DNA from 2 places in the Geobacillus sp. E263 genome. Region 1 is predicted to be linked to the other one. Evidence: riboswitches for the same ligand, from Rfam matches in the RefSeq annotation. Region 1 holds a riboswitch; the other holds the start of a gene.
What was found. Region 1 has a riboswitch for cobalamin ahead of FNL97_RS09535 ((2Fe-2S) ferredoxin domain-containing protein). Riboswitches for the same ligand answer to the same signal wherever they lie in the genome.
Positions count from the first base shown of each region.

Region 2: it holds a riboswitch for cobalamin, as region 1 does, so the genes downstream of both, FNL97_RS06150 (ABC transporter substrate-binding protein) here and FNL97_RS09535 ((2Fe-2S) ferredoxin domain-containing protein) in region 1, are expected to answer to the same signal.

Region 1 is NZ_CP041632.1:1,820,722-1,825,577, forward strand. Features, by position in the region: gene cbiQ (cobalt ECF transporter T component CbiQ) at 1-688, opposite strand, end outside; gene FNL97_RS09525 (energy-coupling factor ABC transporter substrate-binding protein) at 685-969, opposite strand; gene FNL97_RS09530 (energy-coupling factor ABC transporter permease) at 971-1,711, opposite strand; gene FNL97_RS09535 ((2Fe-2S) ferredoxin domain-containing protein) at 1,708-2,106, opposite strand; cobalamin riboswitch at 2,232-2,423, opposite strand; gene rraA (ribonuclease E activity regulator RraA) at 2,485-2,970, opposite strand; tRNA gene FNL97_RS09545 (tRNA-Gln) at 3,073-3,144, opposite strand; gene FNL97_RS09550 (RNA-guided endonuclease InsQ/TnpB family protein) at 3,361-4,443, opposite strand; gene FNL97_RS09555 (helix-turn-helix transcriptional regulator) at 4,728-4,856, opposite strand, start outside.
Region 2 is NZ_CP041632.1:1,190,495-1,195,350, forward strand. Features, by position in the region: gene FNL97_RS06135 (DUF7916 family protein) at 1-672, shown strand, start outside; gene FNL97_RS06145 (PH domain-containing protein) at 1,055-1,669, shown strand; cobalamin riboswitch at 1,924-2,138, shown strand; gene FNL97_RS06150 (ABC transporter substrate-binding protein) at 2,268-3,224, shown strand; gene FNL97_RS06155 (FecCD family ABC transporter permease) at 3,190-4,242, shown strand; gene FNL97_RS06160 (adenosylcobinamide amidohydrolase) at 4,242-4,856, shown strand, end outside.

The sequences.
Region 1 (4,856 bases):
CGATGGCTGCTTCCCACAGATAACGTTTGTTTTTTTCGTTGTATGTTTCCATATGAACATAGACAATTTCATTGGAAACTCCGCGCGCCCCTAAAGCAAGGCGCAACGCTTCATAGGAATGCCATATTTTCTGAAAAAGCTGGAACACCAACATCCCGCCATGCCGCCAATGGCTTCCTCCATTTCTTGCTTTCATTGCTACGTATAGCTCTTCTGCTGCTTTCTCGAAAACAAATACAAACCGATACATAAAAAACAACAACTCAATGATAATGGATGGTACTTTCATTCGTTTGAGCACATACAATATCTCTGGAAACGGGGTAGTCACCAAGAGGAAAAATAAGCAAGACCATGCCGCGACCGAACGAGAGAGCAAAGACATTGCGATGAAAATTTGCGAACGGTCAATGGAAACATGAAAAGATTTGTCTATCGAAACAAGCAAAGCTGGAAAACTCATCATCAGAAACAATGCCACGACTCCGAGGGCTTTGGCGTACACCTTCCACGAAACACGCGCATAACCGATAATCCAAATGGCAAGCCAAATCGTCATCATTACTTGCGTTTTCCAGTTTTCTGTGATGGCCATCATTAATAACAGAAGCGCAAATATCACTTTTTGTTCGGGGCGTATTGTCCGCAGGCGGTTATCGTAAGCGATGGTGTCAAACTGCCGGATCATTTTGCTTCCTCTTTTCGGTTCGCCCGGCCTTTATAGACGCCGATAATATAGCCAATAATTCCAGCGCCGATTGCCGCCTGCACAGAAAACAGCAACGTTTCCACCTCTCCGCCTGGCGGCTCAAATATGGTTTCCATCCAAGGTTGATAATGAGGAGCGAGCTTCTGAATCATTTTTTCCGCCTGGCCATCCGTGCCGCCAAAATCAGAGTGATGAATGAACAATAACGGCGCTACTACCAGTAAAACAGCAATAGCTAGAAGAAAAAGACTTCGCTTCATATCATACTCCCCTCTCTAACTGATTTAGTTCGCGGCTGCTGTAAGTGGATAAGAAATTCCAAACGACGACCGTAAGCAGCCCTTCTGTAATCGCCAGTGGTATTTGCGTAACAGCAAAAATGCCGGCAAATTTGGCAAACGAAGCGAAAACCCCGCCTGTCGCATCCGGGAACGCCAGCGCTAATTGCAATGAGGTGACAACATATGTGGCCAAATCAGAGAAAAATGCAGCGAAAAAAATCGTCCAGCGCCTCGGTATATTCCACTTTTTCCCGAAACGATAAATACCGTACGCCACAATCGGGCCAATGACCGCCATGGACACGGCATTCGCCCCTAATGTCGTCAATCCACCATGTGCCAGCAATAACGCTTGAAACAGCAATACGATGCTGCCCATCACCACCATCGTCCATGGACCAAACAGCACCGCACCGAGCCCCACCCCCGTTGGATGTGAGCTGCTCCCAGTAACGGATGGAATTTTTAAGGCGGACAGCACAAACGTAAATGCCCCCGACAGCGCAATGAGCAGCTTTAGTTCCGGATGCTCGCGTGTAATCCGAATTAGTGAACGCATACCGATGATAAAAAACGGCAAAAACACTAGCCACCAAAAAATCACCCATCCAACTGGCAAAAATCCTTCCATAATATGCATCGCAAATGCCGATGTGCTGCCGGTAAACGTAAAATAGACGACTAAACCGCAAAGGAAAAGGGCGACTTTCCATTTTTTCATGCTTTCGTTCCTCCCGTTGCTTTACATAATTTCGAGATTCCTAGAGGGGCGTTTGATTGTTTTGACATCATCAATCCTTGCTTCTCTTCATAACGGTACGTTATCGTTTCTTCCAACCATTCCCCGTCCCGTAAATGCCTTCGCACAAGCTCCCTTGCTTTTTCCGGCGTCACACCGTTGTACCATACGCCTTCAGGGTAAACGATGACTACACACGCGTCTTGGCAACGGCCATTGCAGCGAGTCCGCGTCGTATGTACAATGCCATCTAACTCCAGCATCGCGATTTCTTCGCGGATGGCAAGCGTTACTTCTTCTCCCCCTTTACGCATGCAGCTGCCTCCATTGCAAATCAGCACATGATGTTTCATTCCGATTAAGTTCCATGTTGTCATGTTGAGTCTCTCCTTTTTTGCAAAATAAAAAGCACCTCTATACGCAGAGGTGCAGAAAAATGCATACAAATATAGCAAAAAAAGTATACCATTCTCCCGCACGTCTACCTATAATCCCGTAGGTATCCGTCCGAACAAATAAGGCAGGTCTCCTGACTTAGGATCATCGCTTTATTGCGCCTTCCCGAAGTTTCCTTCAGTGACATGATGCAACAAAGCTCCCCATCACAGTGGCGGGTACCGTGACGGATTTTCACCGTACTTCCCTTTTAAGCCTATTCTCTAATGAGAAAGGCACCTTATTTGTTTGGCATATAATGTCGATTTTTCAAAGAACACATTTCTGTTATTCATAGTAGTACAAATTTTCAAATATCGTCAACCACTTTTTTTCAATAAGTCCGTTTTCGCCAATACAATCCCGTCTTGATCAGCGTACACATAGGCGCCTGGCTCCCAACGAACGCCGCCAAATTCGAGCGCAACGTCCCGTTTTCCCTTTCCTTCTTTTTTGCTTTTCACCGGGCAAGTGCCAATCGCCATCACCCCAAGCGGCATATTGGCGATTTCTGCGGAATCGCGAATGCATCCGTGAATAATCACCCCGGCAAGCCCGCGCTCGCAAGCGATCTGGGCAAGACGGTCTCCGAGCAGCGCGCAATTTCGCGAACCTTTTCCGTCTACGACCAATACGGTGCCCGCTGGAACAGTTTCGAGCGCCTCACGAACGAGCACATTATCTTCAAATACATCGACCGTCGCGATTGGTCCGGAAAATTCCGCTTTGCCGCCGTAAGATTGCATCGGCAGCTGGCATACTTGCAATTCACTTAAAAATTCATCGCATAAATCAGCTGTTTTCATCACAATCTCCTCCTTGCCATGTCTTATATTTGACATCCTTTGTCAAAACTCCTTCTTTTTCAACAAAAAAACAGACAAGCGACATTGCTTGCCTGTTAGAGACTGGGCTAGCTGGATTCGAACCAGCGCATCACGGAGTCAAAGTCCGTTGCCTTACCGCTTGGCTATAGCCCAATATTATCATGTTCTTGCCAAACTGTTTATGAGATGATTTGTACATTTGTAGTATATCCAGAAGTTTTTGTCTCTATGTATAAAAACATCTAATTTTCATCCGCTTTTTCTTCTCCGTTTTTACTCATTTCAGTATGGGCAAAATCCTTTTTTCAAATAATATATTTATCTTGATGTCAACTACCCAACGGCTAAAGCCGTGGGCTTGCAACTAGCCTAATTGGCTGCCGCGTTCGGCTGGTTGACAGCAGCCCTGCGGATGTTTTCCGCAGCCACGTTGTCGGCAGGGGCAGCGTACCCACAAGCTCGACAACAAAACTGATCCCTTGACGGTCTGTTTTCTTTGGCCACATGTCCGCAAACCGGACAGGTGCGGGAAGTATTTTTTGGATGAACCAATACCACCGGCACGCCAGCGATCGCCGCTTTATACTCAATAAACTTTCTCAACTGATAAAAAGACCAAGAAGAGTGTTGACGACGCTGTTGCTTTTTAACCGTTTTCTCGGTGCGTTGGCGGATGCCCTTTAAATCTTCAAGGGCAATGCCGCATCCGAGTGCCTTTGCCTTTTCAACAATCTTCTTGCTAATGCAGTGGTTCACATCACGGGCAAATAGTTTTTCCTTCTTGGAACGCTTTTTAAGCAGGCGTTTCGCTGACTTGGTGCCTTTCTTTTGGAGTTTGGCGCGAAGTTTCGCATGGCGGCGGCGCAGCCCGTTGACCTTCGAGCCGGAAAATACCTCACCGGTGCTATCGACGGCGATATTAATGATGCCAAGGTCCACACCGATAAATCCGTTTTCGGAATTGGGCTGGCCTTCGGGAACGTCCACCACGAGCAGTAAATAAAAAATACCGTTTTGAAGGACTAAATCGGCTTGACCCCGAACACGGTTGCCGCACAGCAAATCTTGATGGTAGCGGCTAATGACCATAGGGATTTCCATTCTTCCTTGCAAGGTAAGGATGGAAGCATACTCTAACCCTTTAAAGGACAGGATTCTTTCATCATACACGATGGCACCGGTTTCTTTAAAGTTATGCAAGGTTTTTTTATCCAAACGATAGCTTTCCGACACTTTGCCGATGGCACGAACGGTCATTTGGGCAGAGAGGCCAAATTTTTCCCTGACGTCATAGTAGCAAAGCCGCTGGATTTTCGTTTTGGAAAAGGTTCTGGAGCGAAAAGCAATCTCGCTAATATAGTTGCATGCTTGGTTAAACCGTTTCATTGTTTCCAGCAGCGCATGAAACTGTTCAAGAGTTGGCATTAATTTAATCTTGAGAGTGCAGAGCATTCTTGATTCACCTACCTTTCTAAATCCAGTGTACTTATATTGAACAAAAAATTCAGTATATACTGAAAATATAAACCCCGCCTTCCTCCCACAGCTAAAGCAGTGGGCTTCCAGCGGATGTTCTCGTGAACTCTTCCAACGGAAAACGTGGCGGGACGCAGTCACACGCATACGTCCGCGCTCCCCCATACAGGCAAAAAAGGACAGCAATGCCAAGAACCCAACACCAGCATCGTTTCATTAAACCACCTTTTTTATATTAGTCGCATCAAAAGGGCAGGTGGTTACGCATTAGCCCCTTTCGCGAGTTCCTCGAGCCGCTTTAACGCTTCCTCCTTATCGAAAGAACTGTACCAGCGGTCATTGTGCACATCTAAAATGCGGTAATGCTTGCTGATAATATTTTGCTGAAG
Region 2 (4,856 bases), 630 kb from region 1:
CAAATGGTGAAGCGTCTGAAGCAGTTAACGGGGCGTCCAATTGGCGTCAATTTAGAGCCTGTTGACCCGAACGCGAGGCAGTTAGAGAGTCTTGCTTCTCTTCCAAAAGGAAGGATGGCAACAGAAGAATCACTGCAAGAAGCAAAACGTCTAGGTTTCGATTTTATCTGCCTAACCGGAAATCCGAAAACAGGTGTGACAAATAATGAAATTATCCGCGCGATCGAAACCGCACGTGCCGTTTTTAGAGAAGACGGTCTCATTATCGCCGGGAAAATGCACGCAGCTGGAGTGGCCGGCGAAACGGGAGCTAGCATTGTATCCGAAGAAATCGTTATGCGTTTTATTCGTGCCGGAGCTGATGTAGTTCTTATGCCGGCGCCAGGAACTGTACCAGGTGTGACCTTAGAAAAAACGGAAAAGCTAGTTCAGGTTGCCCACGAACATGGCGCGCTCGTTATGCTTACGATCGGCACAAGCCAGGAAGGAGCGGATGAACATACGATCCGCCAAATCGCGCTCGCAAGCAAAATGGCAGGAGCCGACCTGTATCATATCGGAGACGCCGGTTATCATGGCATCGCCATTCCGGAAAACATTATGACGTATTCGATTGCCATTCGTGGCAAACGCCATACGTATATTCGTATGGCAAGATCGCCATTGAGATAGTGAACATATATTGATTGTGTCATGATAGAGCTGTTACGAAGAAGGATGATTATTCCTTCTTCATTTTTTGTTGGAAGCAATCTTCGCAAATGATTTTGCCTTCCTGTTGGAGGAATGCCTTGATTTCTACTATTCCTCTGTATGCCGGATATCTCATATGAACATAAATCGGTTCATTTTTTTCAATTGTTTTGTTGCAAACAGAACAAGTTGGACGAATGCGAAACATAAGGCATCTATCCTTTCCAACTAGTGATGCGTTTATTATAGCATGAGAAGTTTCACTATTCTTCAAAAAATAGAAAAATTTTAGGTATATTCCGTTTACTCATGATACAATAAAAGTAATTACCATTTTTTAAATAAGGAGAGGAGCTATACTATGTTTGGAAAAGTCGCCGCCGATGTGCTTGGATTAAGCGATATCGGCTCGGTCATTAAGCCGGAAAACTATGATAAAGTCGATGCCGATGATTACGTGATGCATGAAGATGGGGAAAAGATTTATTTCTTAATTAAATCGAAGTCGGATGAGTATTGCTTTACCAATAAAGCGCTTATTCATTTGGATGGCACGAGCGCAACAAGCAAAAAACGCGTATTGCGCCGCTATGATTATTACAAACATACGATTTCCGACGTGTCGCTCGAAACGGCAGGCACGGTCGATTTAGATGTGGAGATTAAGTTTAAAATCGGCGCCCATGCCTATTCGATTGACGTCCATAAAAAGCATTTAGAAGAACTAAAAGATTTATATAAATCGCTGCTCGCCATCTCTGAGCTTTGCCATGAAAACAAAACGAAGCTCGAGTACGCGCATAAAAGTTTGGAATTGACGGCAAACGTATTCGGGCAAGTGAAAAGTGACACAAATAATTTCGTTGCCGATTTCAAAGCGGTGAATGAACTTGCGTTTCAATGGCTCGTTGACGCGAAAACAAAATATACGGTGAAAGACTTCGGCTTTGTGTTTGAGCGCTATATTAACAATTAAAACGCGAATCTAGTGAGATTCGCGTTTTTTAAAATTTATAAAAAATAATGAAGGTGGAAGCATGAACGAGCCGAAACATATCATTGCTGTTGCTGCTTATGTAGCGAATGAAAATGGCGAGGTTTTATTAGTGAAAACGCATTGGCGCTCGGATACATGCGTTAAAATCGTTTCTTAAAAAAAGCAAAATGATTTTTTTATTGTCAAACACCATGAATTGCTTTAATATAATAACTGTCAATTGTTCGACAATTTTATACACTAGCGGCAAGGTGCCGAACGAGCTGGTGCGCTCTAGTAGGCTTAATAGGGAATCTGGTGAAAGTCCAGAACTGTCCCCGCAACTGTAAATGCTGACGAAATGAAATCGCCACTGTACGGTGGAATGGCAAGCGCCGTTTGCCGTATGGGAAGGTTCAGAGTAGGATGAAGCATGAGTCAGTAGACCTGCCTTGTTCGCTTATAGTTTCCTATCTTCGGGGGGTGAGATGAGGAAACGGCAACGGTGGCTGCCTTCGTGTATACATATTGCCGTTTCTCGCTCATTCCGAGTTAGGAATGAGTTTTTTTATTTTACATAAAGAAGGGGGAACAAAAAATGAAAAAATGGAAACAGTATGTCATGTTGCTCGTATTCATCCTTACATTTGGCTTCTTGTTTGGATGTAATGGAGAGAACGCAAGCAAAGAGCCTGCAAAAAAAGAAGAACCGAAAACGGAACAAGCGGCGTTTCCGGTAACGGTAAAAGATGGATTAGGCGAGGATGTAACAATACAGTCCGAGCCGAAAAAAATCGTTTCATTAATTCCAAGCAACACAGAAATCGCCTATGCGCTGGGATTGGGAGAGAAAATCGTCGGTGTAAGCGATTTTGACAACTATCCGGAAGATGTAAAAAATAAGGAAAAAATAGGCGGCATGGAGTTTAATGTAGAGAAAGTCATTTCGTTGAAGCCAGATTTAGTGCTTGCCCATGCGTCTAGTGCACATAATTCGAAAGATGGTCTTCAGCAATTAAAAGATGCAGGCATTACTGTATTGGTTGTCAATGATGCGAAAACGTTTGATGATGTCTATCATTCGATCGAATTAGTTGGAAAAGCGACAGGAACTGCGGACAAAGCACAAGAAATCATCCAAAATATGAAAACAAAATTAGAAGCTATAAAAGAAAAAGCAAAGCAAATTAAAGAGGAAGATCAAGCAAAAGTATGGGTCGAAATATCACCAGCTCCAGAAATTTATACTGCTGGAAAAGGAACGTTTATTGATGAGATGCTCCAGGCGATCTCCGCGAAAAATGTCGCCGGTGATTTAGAAGGGTGGCCGATGGTTACGGAAGAAAAAGCGGTCGCGTACAAGCCGGATGTCATTATTACAACATACGGCGGAGCGAAGCAAGTGTTGGACCGTCCTGCTTGGAAAGATGTCCCGGCGGTGAAAAACAAACGGGTGTATGATGTAAATACAGACTTAGTAAGCCGTCCGGGTCCACGCTTGATCGAAGGAGTAGAGGAACTTGCAAAAACAATTTACCCGGATATTTTTAAGTAATATATGGATGTATGCAGTTGCAATAACGGTCGTTATTACTTCGCTCTTGCTGGGGATATCGATAGGTTCTCTATCGATTCCCTTTTCTATTATTATCAAGATTATTTTTTCGATCTCGTTTGGGTTGCCGTTGCCCGGCGATGTTCCCGATGATCTCGTGCAAATCGTGATGGCGATCCGCCTTCCACGCGTTGTGCTCGCGTTTCTTGTCGGGGCGTCGCTGGCGGTCGCGGGAGCTGCGTTTCAAGGGCTGTTAAAAAATGCGCTTGCCGATCCGTATACGCTCGGCGTGTCGTCAGGTGCTTCCGTTGGTGCTGTTTTTGTCATTTTCTTCGGTATTCAATTGCCGTTATTTGGTACATTTACGCTTCCTATTGTCAGCATTATATTTGGCCTTGTGACGCTCGTGCTTGTTCTTTTATTTACACGAGCGGTGGAGCGAAAAATGTCTGTAGAGACCATCATCCTAGTTGGAATTATGTTCGGGGCGTTTTTCAGCGCGCTTATTTCCTTAATGATTGCACTAACTGGAGAAGAATTGCGGCAAATTATTGCATGGCTGATGGGGAGCGTAGCGATGCGCGGCTGGAAATATACGATGATGATGCTTCCGTTTTTTCTCATCGGAGTGATCATGCTGCTTTTTAATGCGCGCGAACTGAACGCTTTTGCGTTTGGGGAGTCGGCCGCTATGCATATCGGGGTCGATGTGTTGAAGCGAAAAGTGATGATTTTAACCGGCGCTTCGCTGCTAACCGGCGCGGCGGTGTCTGTTTCCGGAACGATCGGTTTTGTCGGATTGGTCGTTCCACATATGGTTCGCCTCGTCTGTGGTCCGAACCATCGTCTTCTGTTGCCGCTTTCCCTATTGTATGGCGGTGCCTTTCTCGTTCTTACTGATTTATTGGCGCGTACGATTATTTCGCCGAGAGAATTGCCAATCGGCGTAATTACCTCATTGATTGGCGCACCTTTATTTGCACTACTATTTTTTCGAAGAATGCGAAGAAAGACGTGATGAATGTGCTTGAAGTAAACCATGTTTCTTACCACTATCATCGTAAACAAGTGCTTCATGATGTAACGTTTACCGTAGCAAAGGGAGAAGTATTTGGGATTTTAGGGCCAAATGGGAGCGGGAAAACGACCTTATTGAAACTGTTAAGCAAGGAGTTGTTATTACAAAACGGAAGCATAACAGTAAACGGCCGGCCGCTTCGTTCTTTTTCGCAAAAAGAATGGGCGCGCTTTGCCGCGGTGCTTCCGCAAACGGTTGATGCGGCATTCGGATATACGGTAAAAGAAACAGTGGAACTTGGAAGATATGCCCATCAAAGCGGTCTATTTCCGACATGGACGGAAGAAGATGAACAAGCGGTGAAAACAGCAATCGAAGAAGTTGGGCTAATGGAAAAAGCAGAAGAAGGGATTGACCGTTTGAGTGGGGGAGAACGTCAGCGTGTTTATTTAGCAAGAGCGCTTGCGCAGCAGCCTCAGCTTTTATTGCTAGACGAACCGACGAATCATATGGATATTACCCAGCAAATGCGATTATTGGACCAGCTTGTCCGCTCGGCGAAGGAAAAAGAGTTAACGGTTATTGCGATTTTTCATGATATTAACATCGCTAGT